DNA from 2 places in the Ferrimonas sp. SCSIO 43195 genome. Region 2 is predicted to be linked to the other one. Evidence: riboswitches for the same ligand, from Rfam matches in the RefSeq annotation. Region 2 holds a riboswitch; the other holds the start of a gene.

Region 1 (5,852 bases), 170 kb from region 2:
CAACAACAATCTTGTATTTAGCTGGGCGTGGTGCACGCTTGCGACGTGGAGAAGCACTTTCCAGTGCATTTAGCTCATCAACGCTAATTCCATCTTCTGCAAGTTGCTTGCGGATTGCTTCAATTTTAGCCAGGCGTTCAGCTTGAGCAGCAATTTCTTCCTCTGCTTCAGCTTCGCGCTCGTCTGCAATTTTCTGCAGTTTAGCGATTACATCTTTCAGCTCATCCAGCTCTAGCTCTTTAACTTGAGCCTTTAAGCGGCGACCGTGAGTCAAAATTTCTAAGAAATCAGCCATCGTGGATTCAACCTAATTATCAAGTGTGCAAATTTAACAGTGTTTAGATTAGCATGGGCAATTATAGTTGTCTCGTAAATTAAGACAATTAATTACTCATTACTAAGATGATATATCGATATCTTTGCAGACATTTACATTATTCAGGAGTTCCGTGTCATTGAAAAAAATGTCCTTCGATGTCACTGGTTCAGCTTCTGTTCATTTTCACCCTGCTGCCGGCCTTTGAATGTTGACGTTTACGTTAACAGTAATTAGAGTGGGAGGCAGTGTTATGCAAAGTCGATTCTGGCGCTAAACAAAGGACGTACTATGAAGATTCTGGTTCCGATCAAGCGGGTGGTCGATCCCTATGTGAAGGTGAGAGTCGCTGCTGATGAGTCAGCGGTGGAACTGGCCAACCTGAAGATGGCGATCAACCCCTTCTGCGAGATCGCCGTCGAGGAAGCGGTAAGGCTAAAGGAAAAAGGCCAGGCCGATGAGATTATTGCGGTATCAATCGGTCCTAAAGTGGCCCAGGAGCAATTGCGTACGGCCATGGCCTTGGGCGCCGATCGCGGGATTCTGGTGGAGCACGATGAAGAGTTGGCGCCCATCTCGATTGCCAAGGTGTTAAAAGCGGTTGTTGACAAGGAGCAACCCGATTTGGTGCTGTTTGGTAAGCAATCCATCGATGGCGACAACAACCAGACCGCGCAGATGACGGCGGCACTGGCAGGCATGGGGCAGGCAACCTTTGCCTCCAGCATTGAGGTCGAAGGCGATCAAGTCACTGTTGCCCGGGAGATCGATGGCGGCATTCAAACCCTGAGTGTCAAACTGCCTGCCGTTGTGTCTGCGGATCTGCGCCTGAATGAACCGCGCTATGCGTCGCTGCCGAATATTATGAAGGCCAAGCGCAAACCACTGGACACCGTTACAGTGGCGGATTTCGAGTTGCAGTTGAAATCCCACCAACAGGTAATAAAGGTAACGGCCCCGGCGGAACGCAGTGGCGGCATCATGGTGGGCTCGGTTGAAGAGCTGGTTGAGAAGCTGAAAAACGAAGCGAAGGTGGTCTAATGGCGATCCTCATTATTGCAGAGCTGGACAAACAGGGCCTGGGTGCCGAGTGTGCCAAAGTCGTGGGTGCGGCCACTCAACTGGGTCAGGAGATTCATGTATTGGTCGCCGGCAGCGGCGTGGCCGAGGCCGCCAATCAGGCGGCACAACTGGCTGGCGTCACCAAGGTGTTGCTGGCGGATCACGATGGGTATGCCCATCAGCTGGCAGAACCGGTCGCCGACCTGGTGCTGGAGCTGGCCGGTGGCTACAGCCACATCCTGACCGCAGCCAGTGCCAAGGGCAAAGACGTGCTGCCGCGGGCGGCGGCGTTGCTGGACGTGGCTCAGCACTCCGATGTTATTGCCATTGAGTCAGAAGACACCTTTGTGCGCCCGATTTATGCCGGTAATGCCCTGGCAACGGTACAAAGCCTGGATGCCATCAAGGTGCTGACCATTCGAACCAGCGCGTTCGATGCCGTTGCCACTCAGGCGGCGGCAGACATCGAGACGGTGTCCAGCGTCAAAGACAGCGGCCTCAGCCAGTTTGTCGGCGAAGAGCTGGTGCAGTCTGAGCGTCCTGAGCTTGGCGCCGCACGGGTGGTGATCTCCGGCGGCCGCGGTTTGGGCAGCGGCGAGAACTTTGCTTTGATCGAAGCCCTGGCCGACAAGCTCGGTGGAGCCATCGGTGCCTCTCGGGCGGCGGTGGATGCGGGCTACGTAGCCAACGATTTGCAGGTGGGACAAACCGGTAAAATTGTCGCCCCCGAGCTGTACATCGCGGTGGGCATCTCCGGTGCCATTCAACACCTGGCCGGCATGAAGGAGTCCAAGGTGATCGTGGCGATCAACAAGGACCCGGATGCGCCGATTTTCCAGGTGGCCGATTATGGACTGGAAGCGGATCTGTTTGACGCTGTCCCTAAGCTCACAGAACTGTTATAACTGTGATATAACTCACAATATGGCGGCATCTGCTGGTCAAGTGAGGGGCACTTGCAGTTAGAATGCCGCCTTCGCATCTTCGTATGCGAGTACCGATAAGGTAGAGGCGCATCGCCTATCAGTAAGCCGGTCGAGGTTGATACCCGACGACGCCGGCCCAAAGGAGTCGATGCCGAAGTGTGCCGGGCATCATCCCTGCGCGCTGGGGTTACTTCTAACAGGAGTAACACTGCCATAGTAAATTCCAACCGGATGTTGGGAAGATGATTTACTATGGAGCGCTACTGAATGGAAGGTGGATCTCTCGCTTTTTGCTAGTCCCCCGCGGCTTTGGCCGTGTCAGTTGCCTCCATCGCTAATAATGACGATAACATTACGATGGCTTTAATTAGTTACGCCGATTCGGCACTCTCCCTGCTGCCCCCCGTGGTGGCCATTGGCATGGCAATCGCCAGCCGAAAAGTTCTGCTGTCCCTGGGGTTAGGCATTGCCATTGGCATCCTGATGCTGGTGGATTTCTCTGTGGTTGATGGCGCTTCCGAGCTCGGTTCCCGTGCCGTCTCTCTGGTTTGGGATGACGGCGCCCTCAACAGCTGGAATCTCTACACGCTTGGTTTTCTGGTGTTACTGGGGGTGATGACTGCGCTGATTTCGGTCTCCGGGGCGACCCGTGCTTTTGCCGATTGGGCCCGTCACCGCATCCGCTGCGGCCGCGATGCCAAGTTGATGACCATGGCACTGGGGGTGGTGATCTTCATCGATGACTACTTCAACACTCTGGTGGTGGGCTCGGTGGCCAGGCCGGTGACCGATCACTATCAGGTGTCGCGGGAAAAGCTGGCCTACTGCATCGACTCCACCTCGGCGCCCATCTGCGTGATCTCACCGATCTCCTCCTGGGGCGCGTACATCATCGCCCTGATCGGGGGCTTGCTCACCACCCATGGCATGACCGACATCGGTTACCTGAGTGCCTTTATGCAGATGGTACCGATGAACTTCTATGCCATCTTTGCCTTTGCCCTGTTGCTGGCGGTGGTCTATTTCGGCCTGGATTTCGGCGCCATGGCGGACGCCGAGCAGCGAGCTCAGCGCGGTCAACTGTGGGACGAAGCCAAAGGGGTGCCTGCCGGTGAAGAGCTGGACCTGCCCGAGGCCAACAATGGCCGGGTCGCCGGCCTGGTGGCCCCCATCGGTTTCCTGATTGCGATAACGGTTTCTTTGATGCTGTTTTCCGGCAACCAGGTTTTGGCGGCGGACGACAAGGCGTTCTCCCTTATCGGTGCCTTTGAAAACACCGACGTCGCCTGGTCCCTGTTCTACTCTGGCCTGGCCGGGGTCGGCTTTACCCTGCTGTTCGGTTTGCGCCAGGGGGTGCCGGCGGCTTACATGAGTAAGGCGGTGATCAGTGGCGTCAAATCGATGCTACCGGCTATCTACATTCTACTGTTTGCCTGGACCATTGCCGGGGTGATCAGCGACATGAAGACCGGCGAATTCATGGCGACTCTGGCCCAGGGGAACCTGCCTGCCTGGGGATTGCCGGCGTTGCTGTTTTTGCTCAGTGGCTTTGCCGCCTTTGCCACCGGCACCAGTTGGGGCACCTTCGCCATCATGCTGCCCATTGCTGCCAACATGGCCGAAGCGGTGGATCTGGCACTGATGCTGCCGATGCTGTCTTCGGTACTGGCCGGTGCGGTGTTCGGCGATCACTGTTCGCCGATCTCCGACACCACCATCCTGTCCTCCACCGGTGCCGGATGCCACCACATTGATCATGTTACTACTCAGTTGCCCTATGCGGTGCTGACCGCACTGATCTCGCTGGCCGGTTACCTGGTACTGGGGATGACCGGGTCGGTCATGGCCGGGTTTGCCACCGCCACCCTGGGGCTGGTGCTGGTGATTCTGCTGCTGAAACGCCTGTGTCGGCGCTGAGGTTAATCCGCTAACACATCGGGCCCCACCAGGGGCCCGATTTGCGTTTGCCGCCGCCATTTTTTGCCCCACCACTCTGGTTCAGATCCGGGCTTTTCGGTAGACTTGCCTCAGCGATTACTGGGGGATCAATTTTGGCTCAACTCTACTTTTACTATTCGGCAATGAATGCCGGAAAATCCACTTCTCTGCTGCAATCGGCGTACAACTACCGCGAACGGGGCATGCAGGTTCTGGTGATGACCGCGGGCCTGGATGACCGTTACGGTCAGGGAAAAGTGACGTCGCGAATCGGGTTGTCGTCCGATGCCCTTATCTACCGCAAAGAGGATGATCTGATCCAGATGGTATTGCGGGAGAATGACGCTCAAGCGGTCAATTGTCTGCTGGTGGATGAGTGCCAGTTCCTGACCAAGAGTCAGGTGCGTCAATTGACCTACCTGGTGGACAAGATGGACATTCCCGTACTCTGTTACGGCTTACGCACCGATTTCCAGGGGGAGCTGTTTGAAGGTGCCCAATACCTGTTGGCCTGGGCGGATAAACTGGTTGAACTCAAGACCATCTGTCACTGTGGCCGTAAAGCCAACATGGTGGTTCGGCTGGATGAAACCGGCAACCCGGTGCGCAACGGTGACCAGGTACAGATCGGTGGTAACGACAGTTATGTCTCCATGTGCCGGACCCATTATCGAGAGTTGGCCTGGGACTGAGCATCGATGAATCAGGGGGTGTCGCATCGAACCGGTGGGGCACTCTCGGCTGAAAATACGCCCGAATATTGCAAGCTGGTAAACCGCTGCTAAATTTAAAGCAGTTTTAAGTTGCTAGCGCAGTGTGGGTTTGCCGGTATGTGCCGGCTTTTTTTTGCCTGGCAGAAAGGGAAGGTTGAAGCTGGGGAGAGGGGCAGGAATCCATTCCCGCAATTCGGTGTTAACGCAATGAAGCGAGGGTCTGTTTGACCTGGTCGCGCAACCAGCGATTGGCCTTGCTGTCTTCCATCTTCTTCAGATAGGTCAGATACAGCGGCACCGTTGGAATGTCGAAGCTGGTCTTAATCTCTGCCAGTTCGAATTGGCTGGCGTACTTTTCCCACAACCAGCGGGAGATGGTCACCAGGGTGTCGGTGCCCTGAGTCATCATCATGGCGTTGAAGGGGTTGTTGGTGTCCAGGAACACTTCCCGTTCGTCGACGTAACCCATGTTCATGGCGTTGCCCATCTTGTAGCCAATCTGGCCGACGGCGTAACGGCAGTGACGCTGAGCCAGGAAGGTGTCCATGTCGATGACCTCTTTGGTCAACGGGTTGGATTTGCAGCCCAGAACCACCATCTCTTCGTCCAGCACCTTCTCCTGAATGATGCTCTTCATGTCGATCTTCATCGCCACCAGGCACAGGTCGTTGTTGTCGATCTGCAGGCTGTCGATGATCTTCGATTCCTCTTCCACCAGGTTATTGACCGACACCTTGAGTTGACTGTTAAAGGACTCGATGTGGCGGGCCAGCGGGTGAAGAATGATCAGGTCAAGAATGTGGTTGGCCGAGATTCTAAAGCGACGTTTGCTGTTGGCTGGATCGAAGTCGCTCAGGCTTTCAACGCCGTCCTGCAGCAGATCCAGGGCCGAGTTAA
Region 2 (5,852 bases):
AGATCAGCGTCAATGTGAAGTCCGGGGTGGATGGCATTCACGCCGACACTCTGGCGGCCATGAGCGACGCCGGATTGCTGACCGACGACCAGAGCAAGCTGGATTTCGTCAAGGGCAACGTCAAGGCCCGTATGCGGATGGTCGCCCAGTATGAAATTGCCGGTCTGCTGGGCGGCTTGGTCGCTGGCACAGACCACAGCGCCGAAAACGTCACTGGCTTCTACACCAAGCACGGCGATGGTGCCTGCGATCTGGCGCCGCTGTTTGGCCTGAACAAGCGCCAGGTACGGCAGCTGGCTGGCTACCTGGGAGCACCAGAGCGGCTGGTGGTCAAGGCGCCAACGGCGGATCTCGAAGAGGACCGTCCCCAACTGGAAGACGAAGTGGCCTTGGGACTGAGTTATGATCAGATTGATGACTTCCTGGAAGGCAAAGCCATCGACGCCAGCGCCGAGGCACGCATCATCAGCATCTACAAAGCGACTCAGCACAAACGCCAGCCGATCCCCACCATCTACGACTGACTTTTGCCAGCGTAAAACTGAACACGCCCGCGAACGCGGGCGTGCTGCTTGGCTCAGGCCTCGGGCAAGCAATGCTCTCCCCGCCACAGCTGCTCCGGCTGCTCCCGCTCTCGAATCAGGTGCATCCGGTCACCGTCCGCCATCACCTCTGCGGCTCGAGGACGGCTGTTGTAGTTGGACGACATGGTAAAGCCGTAAGCCCCGGCGCCACGCACCGCCAGATAGTCTCCGGCGGCAATAGCCAACTTCCGGTTTTTACCCAGAAAATCGCCGGTCTCACACACCGGGCCAACCACGTCATAGGCACGCGGCGACGCCGGGCTGGCGGTCACCGGCACTATCTCCTGCCAGGCGTTGTACAGACTGGGACGCAACAGATCGTTCATGGCCGCATCGACAATGGCGAAGTCCCGGTCTTCCCCCTGTTTCAGGTATTCCACCTTAGTCACCAGAATGCCGGCATTGGCCATGATCGCCCGTCCCGGCTCCAGAATCAGCTTCAGCTTTCGCTGTCCCAGAGTGGGCAACAACGCTTGCACGTATTCGGTGGGCAACGGCGGGGTCTCCTGACCGTAGCTGACACCCAAACCACCGCCCAGATCCAGGTGTGCCAGCTCAATCCCCTCCTCAGCCAGGGTGTCCATGAGCGCCAACAGCCGCTCCAACGCCTCCACAAACGGCCGCGACTCGGTTAACTGAGAGCCGATATGGCAATCCATGCCCAGCACCTGAATGTGGTCCATGGCCGCCGCCCGCCGATACACCGGTAACGCCTGGCTGGTAGGAATGCCAAACTTATTCTGCTTCAGTCCAGTGGAGATGTAGGGGTGACTGTTGGCATCGATGTCCGGGTTGATGCGCAGCGACACCGGCGCCACCAGGCCGAGTCGAGCCGCCACCTGCTGCAGCCGCTCCAGTTCAGGTTCCGACTCCAGATTAAAGCAGTGAATGCCGGCCTTGAGGGCATACTCCATCTCCGCCTCGGTCTTGCCAACACCGGAAAACACCACCTTGGTGGCATCGCCACCGGCGGCGATGACCCGCGCCAGCTCACCACCAGAGACGATGTCAAAACCGCTGCCCAGCCTCGCCATCAGGTTTAAAATGGCCAGGTTGCTGTTGGCCTTGACCGCATAGCAGATCAAATGGTCCCGTCCGGCCATGGCATCGGTAAAAGCCTGCCAGTGGCGCTCAATGGTGGCTCGGGAATACAGGTACAGCGGCGTACCATAAGCTTCGGCAGCCTCAGTGACCGAAACCCGCTCTGCCATCAATTGGCCATTGTCGACGTTAAAATAATCCATAACCCTCTCTCTGCGTTATTCGGCCAGACTGCGTAGCCCGGCCCCTCTCCATGCGTGGTTTCAGGCCAGCGCCACCTGGCCTCGATCAGCGGCCCGCCGCTTAAGCAGCACCACCGTCACCACCAACAAGGTGGCAGACACCAACAACCCGGCCAGAACTGACCCGGTGACTCCCAGAGTCAGATACCCCAGTACCGAAATGATCGCCGCCATCACCGCGTACGGCAACTGGGTGGCCACGTGGTCGATGTGGTGGCAGCCGGATCCGGTGGATGACAGGATGGTGGTATCTGAAATCGGGGAACAGTGATCGCCAAACACGCCACCAGCCAGCACCGAGGCCATCGCCGGCAGCATCAACGACGGTTCCAGCACCGCCGCCAGGTTGGCGGCGATGGGCAGCATGATGGCAAAGGTGCCATAGCTGGTGCCGGTGGAAAACGCCGCCAGCGCCGACAGAATGAAAATCAGTGCCGGCACCATGGCCACGGGCAATGCCCCATCCGCCAGGCTGGCCAGGTAGTGGCCGGTCTGCAGGTCCGAGATCACCCCGGCGATGGTCCAGGCCATCAGCAGGATGTACACCGCCGGCGCCATGGAGCGAACCCCTTTCGCCATCGCCTGCAGCAACACCGACACAGGCACGCCCTGGGCGATCATCGCCAGGCTGGTGATCACCACGGTAATGGTGCCGGCGGTGAACATCGACCAGGAGCCGGCGGCATTTTCCAGCGCTCCGATCAGGGTAAAGTCCAGCCCCTGGGCCGCCAGCGCCATGTCACCGGACAACAACATCAGGCACACCACCAATGAGATCAACAATGCCAATGGCCCCATCAGGTTCATCACCCGGCCACGGCGAGCATCCGGTAGCCCCAGGTCTTCCCCCGCCGGCATGCCCTTGGCCGGATCCCACAATTGCCCCTGGGCCGCGCGCCGTTCGGCCACCGCCATGGCGCCGAGATCCAGATTAAACCAGAGCACGCACAGTAATAGCAGCAGCGAAAACAGGGCATAGAAATTCATTGGAATCATCTGCACAAACACCGACAGGGCGCTGACGTCTCCCATGCCATGGGTCACCAGCAGTCCCGCCAGCAGCGACATGATGTAGGCGCCCCAGGTGGAGATGGGCGACACCACGCACACCGGAGCCGATGTGGAATCGATGCAATAGGCCAACTTTTCCCTGGAGATGCCGTACTGATCGGTCACCGGGCGGGCCACGTTGCCGACCAGCAGGGCATTGAAGTAGTCATCGATAAAGATAATGGCACCGAGAAACACCGTCATCAGTTTGGCATCCCGACCGTGGCGAATGCGCCCCCTGGCCCATTTGGCAAAGGCACGGGTGCCGCCGGAAACCGAGATCAAGGCCATCAGTATGCCCATGGTCAGCAGGAAGCCGATGGTGTACAGGTTCCAACTGCTGAAACTGCCGTCCTCCCATACCAGGGCCGTTGCCCGCCGGGCCACCTCTGACACCATGGTGGTTACCGAGAAGTCCGCCAACATCAGGATGCCGGTGAGAATGCCCAGTCCCAGTGACAACAGCACGCGTCGACTGATGATCGCCAGGCCAATGGCCACCACAGGAGGAACAATTGATAATGCCGATTCGGCGTAACTTACTAAAGCCATCGTTTTTTAATCTTATAGGTACGATGGAGGCTGCTGACGCGACGACAGGTCGCGGACGGGCCACAGGACGTGACTCGTCTTCCTTCAGTAGCGCTCCACAGTAAATTTAATCCCCAAACTCCTTTTGGGATTTACTATGGCAGTGCCGCACCTGTTGAATGCGGCCCCAGCAAAGCGGGATGACGCCCGTTTCACTTCGGCATCGACTCCTTTCAACCAGGGTCATCGGGGGTCACCCTCGACTGGTTTACTGATAGGCGATGCGCCTCTACGTGTTGTCCGGGAGGACAACCTGTTTATCTAAGCATGCAGAGTAACCAAGGCGACCGCGGGAATCCAGACAATTGTGATAAAAATCTCAACTTGGATTCAAAAGTCAGTCCAAAAGGCCAAAAAAACATCGTTGCTCGGATTGGCGCACCGCGTCGATGCCAACAACGGTTAAAATGCGCCCATAATCTGCCAAAACTGTGATCCCGCGCTTATCTCTTGGTGACGACGGCTCTATACTGTGCCCCCTCCAAAGATTGCTCGAGTGTCGTTTCATGCCAACCCGCTTTGCTTCGCTGTTCTCTCGTCCCACCGACTGGCTGTTCTGGCTGGTGGCGGCCCTGTGCCTGCTGCCTGCCATCAGTTCACCGCTGGCACTGATCTTTGGCGTGGTCATGGCCAGCCTGGGCTGGATTCCAGAAGGCCTGAAGACCGGTCCGTTGGCCAAGAAACTGCTGGCGGGGTCCATTGTGGCGCTGGGATTCGGTATCCACCTGGAGCAAGCCATCGCCGCCAGCAAAGCCGGACTGGGGATCATCGTGATTTCAATTTTCGGCACCCTGATTCTGGGGTGGCTGCTGACCCGAGCCCTGAAGCTGGAGCACAAAACCGGTTACCTGATCTCTGCCGGCACCGCCATCTGTGGCGGCAGCGCCATCGCAGCCGTCGCCCCGGCCATCAACGCCAAAGATCACCACACCTCCATCGCTCTGGGCACGGTGTTTGTCCTGAATTCGGTGGCCCTGTTCCTGTTTCCCGCCATTGGCCACCTGCTGAACATGAGCCAGGAACAGTTTGGGATCTGGAGTGCCATCGCCATTCATGACACCTCATCGGTGGTCGGTGCCGCCCAGGCGTACGGCGATCAGGCGTTAATGACCGCCACCACCCTGAAACTGGCTCGGGCGCTGTGGATCATTCCGGTGGCCTTTATCAGCGCCCTGTTGTTTCGCAGCAGCGAGCGACGCATTGCGGTGCCGGGATTCATTGTGCTGTATTGCGTGGCCATCGCCATCGCCTACCTGCTGCCTCAGGGCGCGCCGCTGTATGAACTGACGTTTCAAACCGGCAAGCGGGTGCTGGTGCTGTGTCTGTTCCTGATCGGCTGCGGCATCTCTGCCAAACGGCTGAAAGAGGCCGGGCCCAAGCCTCTGCTGTTGGGGATTGGCCTGTGGCTGACCATCAGCTCACTGTCCCTCATCTACCTGTTGAATCGCTGAGGTTGCGGGGCGGCACAACAGCAGCCCCAGCACCAGCACAAAAGCCACCAGCTCCAGGGTGGCCCTGACGCCACCTTCGGTGGTCAGCGCCACCAGCACCATCAGCGGCAGCAAAGCCAGCAGCAGTCCATTCCTCATCATCCGCACTTCCTCTTAGTTCGAAGGCTAATCATCGGAATAAAAAGCACTTTCATCAAAAGCGTTTTCAACTAACCCATGCTCAATCAGACTAAGAGGCTCGTGTTCCGTCAGCGCCGAACGGCGGTCACCGTTGTCGAACAGGCACCGGAAGCGACCAAATTGAGGGGAAATCCACCGCCAAGGCTTTACACAGACCGTCGGGATTTTTATAGTAGCCGCCTTCTGTCCGAAACTGGGCCACAGCTGCGCCCGCGGTAGTTTTAAGGAATCCCCAATGATCAACGTATTTGGCCACAAGAGCCCTGATAGCGATTGCGTTTGCTCCGCAGTCATCGCCACCCACTGGTTGGGCGCCCGCGGCAAGCAAGCCACCCCTTTCCGCCTGGGTGAAATCAGCCGCGAAACCCAGTTCATCTTCGATTTTGCCGGTGTCGAAGTGCCACCGCTGCTGGAGAAGCCGCTGAAGGGCGAGCAGGTGTACCTGGTCGACTACAGTGAAGCGGAGCAAGCCCCGGACGACATCAACGACGCCGATCTGGTGGGCATTGTCGACCATCACCGTCTGGGTACCCTCACCAGCGCCGCACCGCTGGAAGCCTGGCTGATGCCTCTGGGCTCCTCCGCCTCGGTGCTGTTTGAACTGTGTGGCATTCACAACGTCGAGATTCCTCAGCCGATGGCCCGGCTGATGATTGGCGCCCTGCTGTCCGACACCGTTGGCCTGAAGTCGCCCACCACCACCGAGCGCGACG

The links. Region 2 has a riboswitch for lysine ahead of J8Z22_RS16595 (Na+/H+ antiporter NhaC family protein). Riboswitches for the same ligand answer to the same signal wherever they lie in the genome.
Region 1: it holds a riboswitch for lysine, as region 2 does, so the genes downstream of both, J8Z22_RS17350 (Na+/H+ antiporter NhaC family protein) here and J8Z22_RS16595 (Na+/H+ antiporter NhaC family protein) in region 2, are expected to answer to the same signal.

The regions. Positions count from the first base shown of each region.
Region 1 covers NZ_CP072679.1:3,758,962-3,764,813, reverse strand. The annotation lists gene J8Z22_RS17365 (H-NS family nucleoid-associated regulatory protein) at 1-295, opposite strand, end outside; gene J8Z22_RS17360 (electron transfer flavoprotein subunit beta/FixA family protein) at 608-1,357, shown strand; gene J8Z22_RS17355 (FAD-binding protein) at 1,357-2,283, shown strand; lysine riboswitch at 2,377-2,575, shown strand; gene J8Z22_RS17350 (Na+/H+ antiporter NhaC family protein) at 2,662-4,221, shown strand; gene J8Z22_RS17345 (thymidine kinase) at 4,356-4,934, shown strand; gene J8Z22_RS17340 (LysR substrate-binding domain-containing protein) at 5,155-5,852, opposite strand, start outside.
Region 2 covers NZ_CP072679.1:3,584,658-3,590,509, forward strand. The annotation lists gene nadE (ammonia-dependent NAD(+) synthetase) at 1-524, shown strand, start outside; gene lysA (diaminopimelate decarboxylase) at 578-1,828, opposite strand; gene J8Z22_RS16595 (Na+/H+ antiporter NhaC family protein) at 1,889-3,469, opposite strand; lysine riboswitch at 3,550-3,748, opposite strand; gene J8Z22_RS16600 (YeiH family protein) at 4,015-4,959, shown strand; gene J8Z22_RS16605 (hypothetical protein) at 4,927-5,100, opposite strand; gene J8Z22_RS16610 (manganese-dependent inorganic pyrophosphatase) at 5,375-5,852, shown strand, end outside.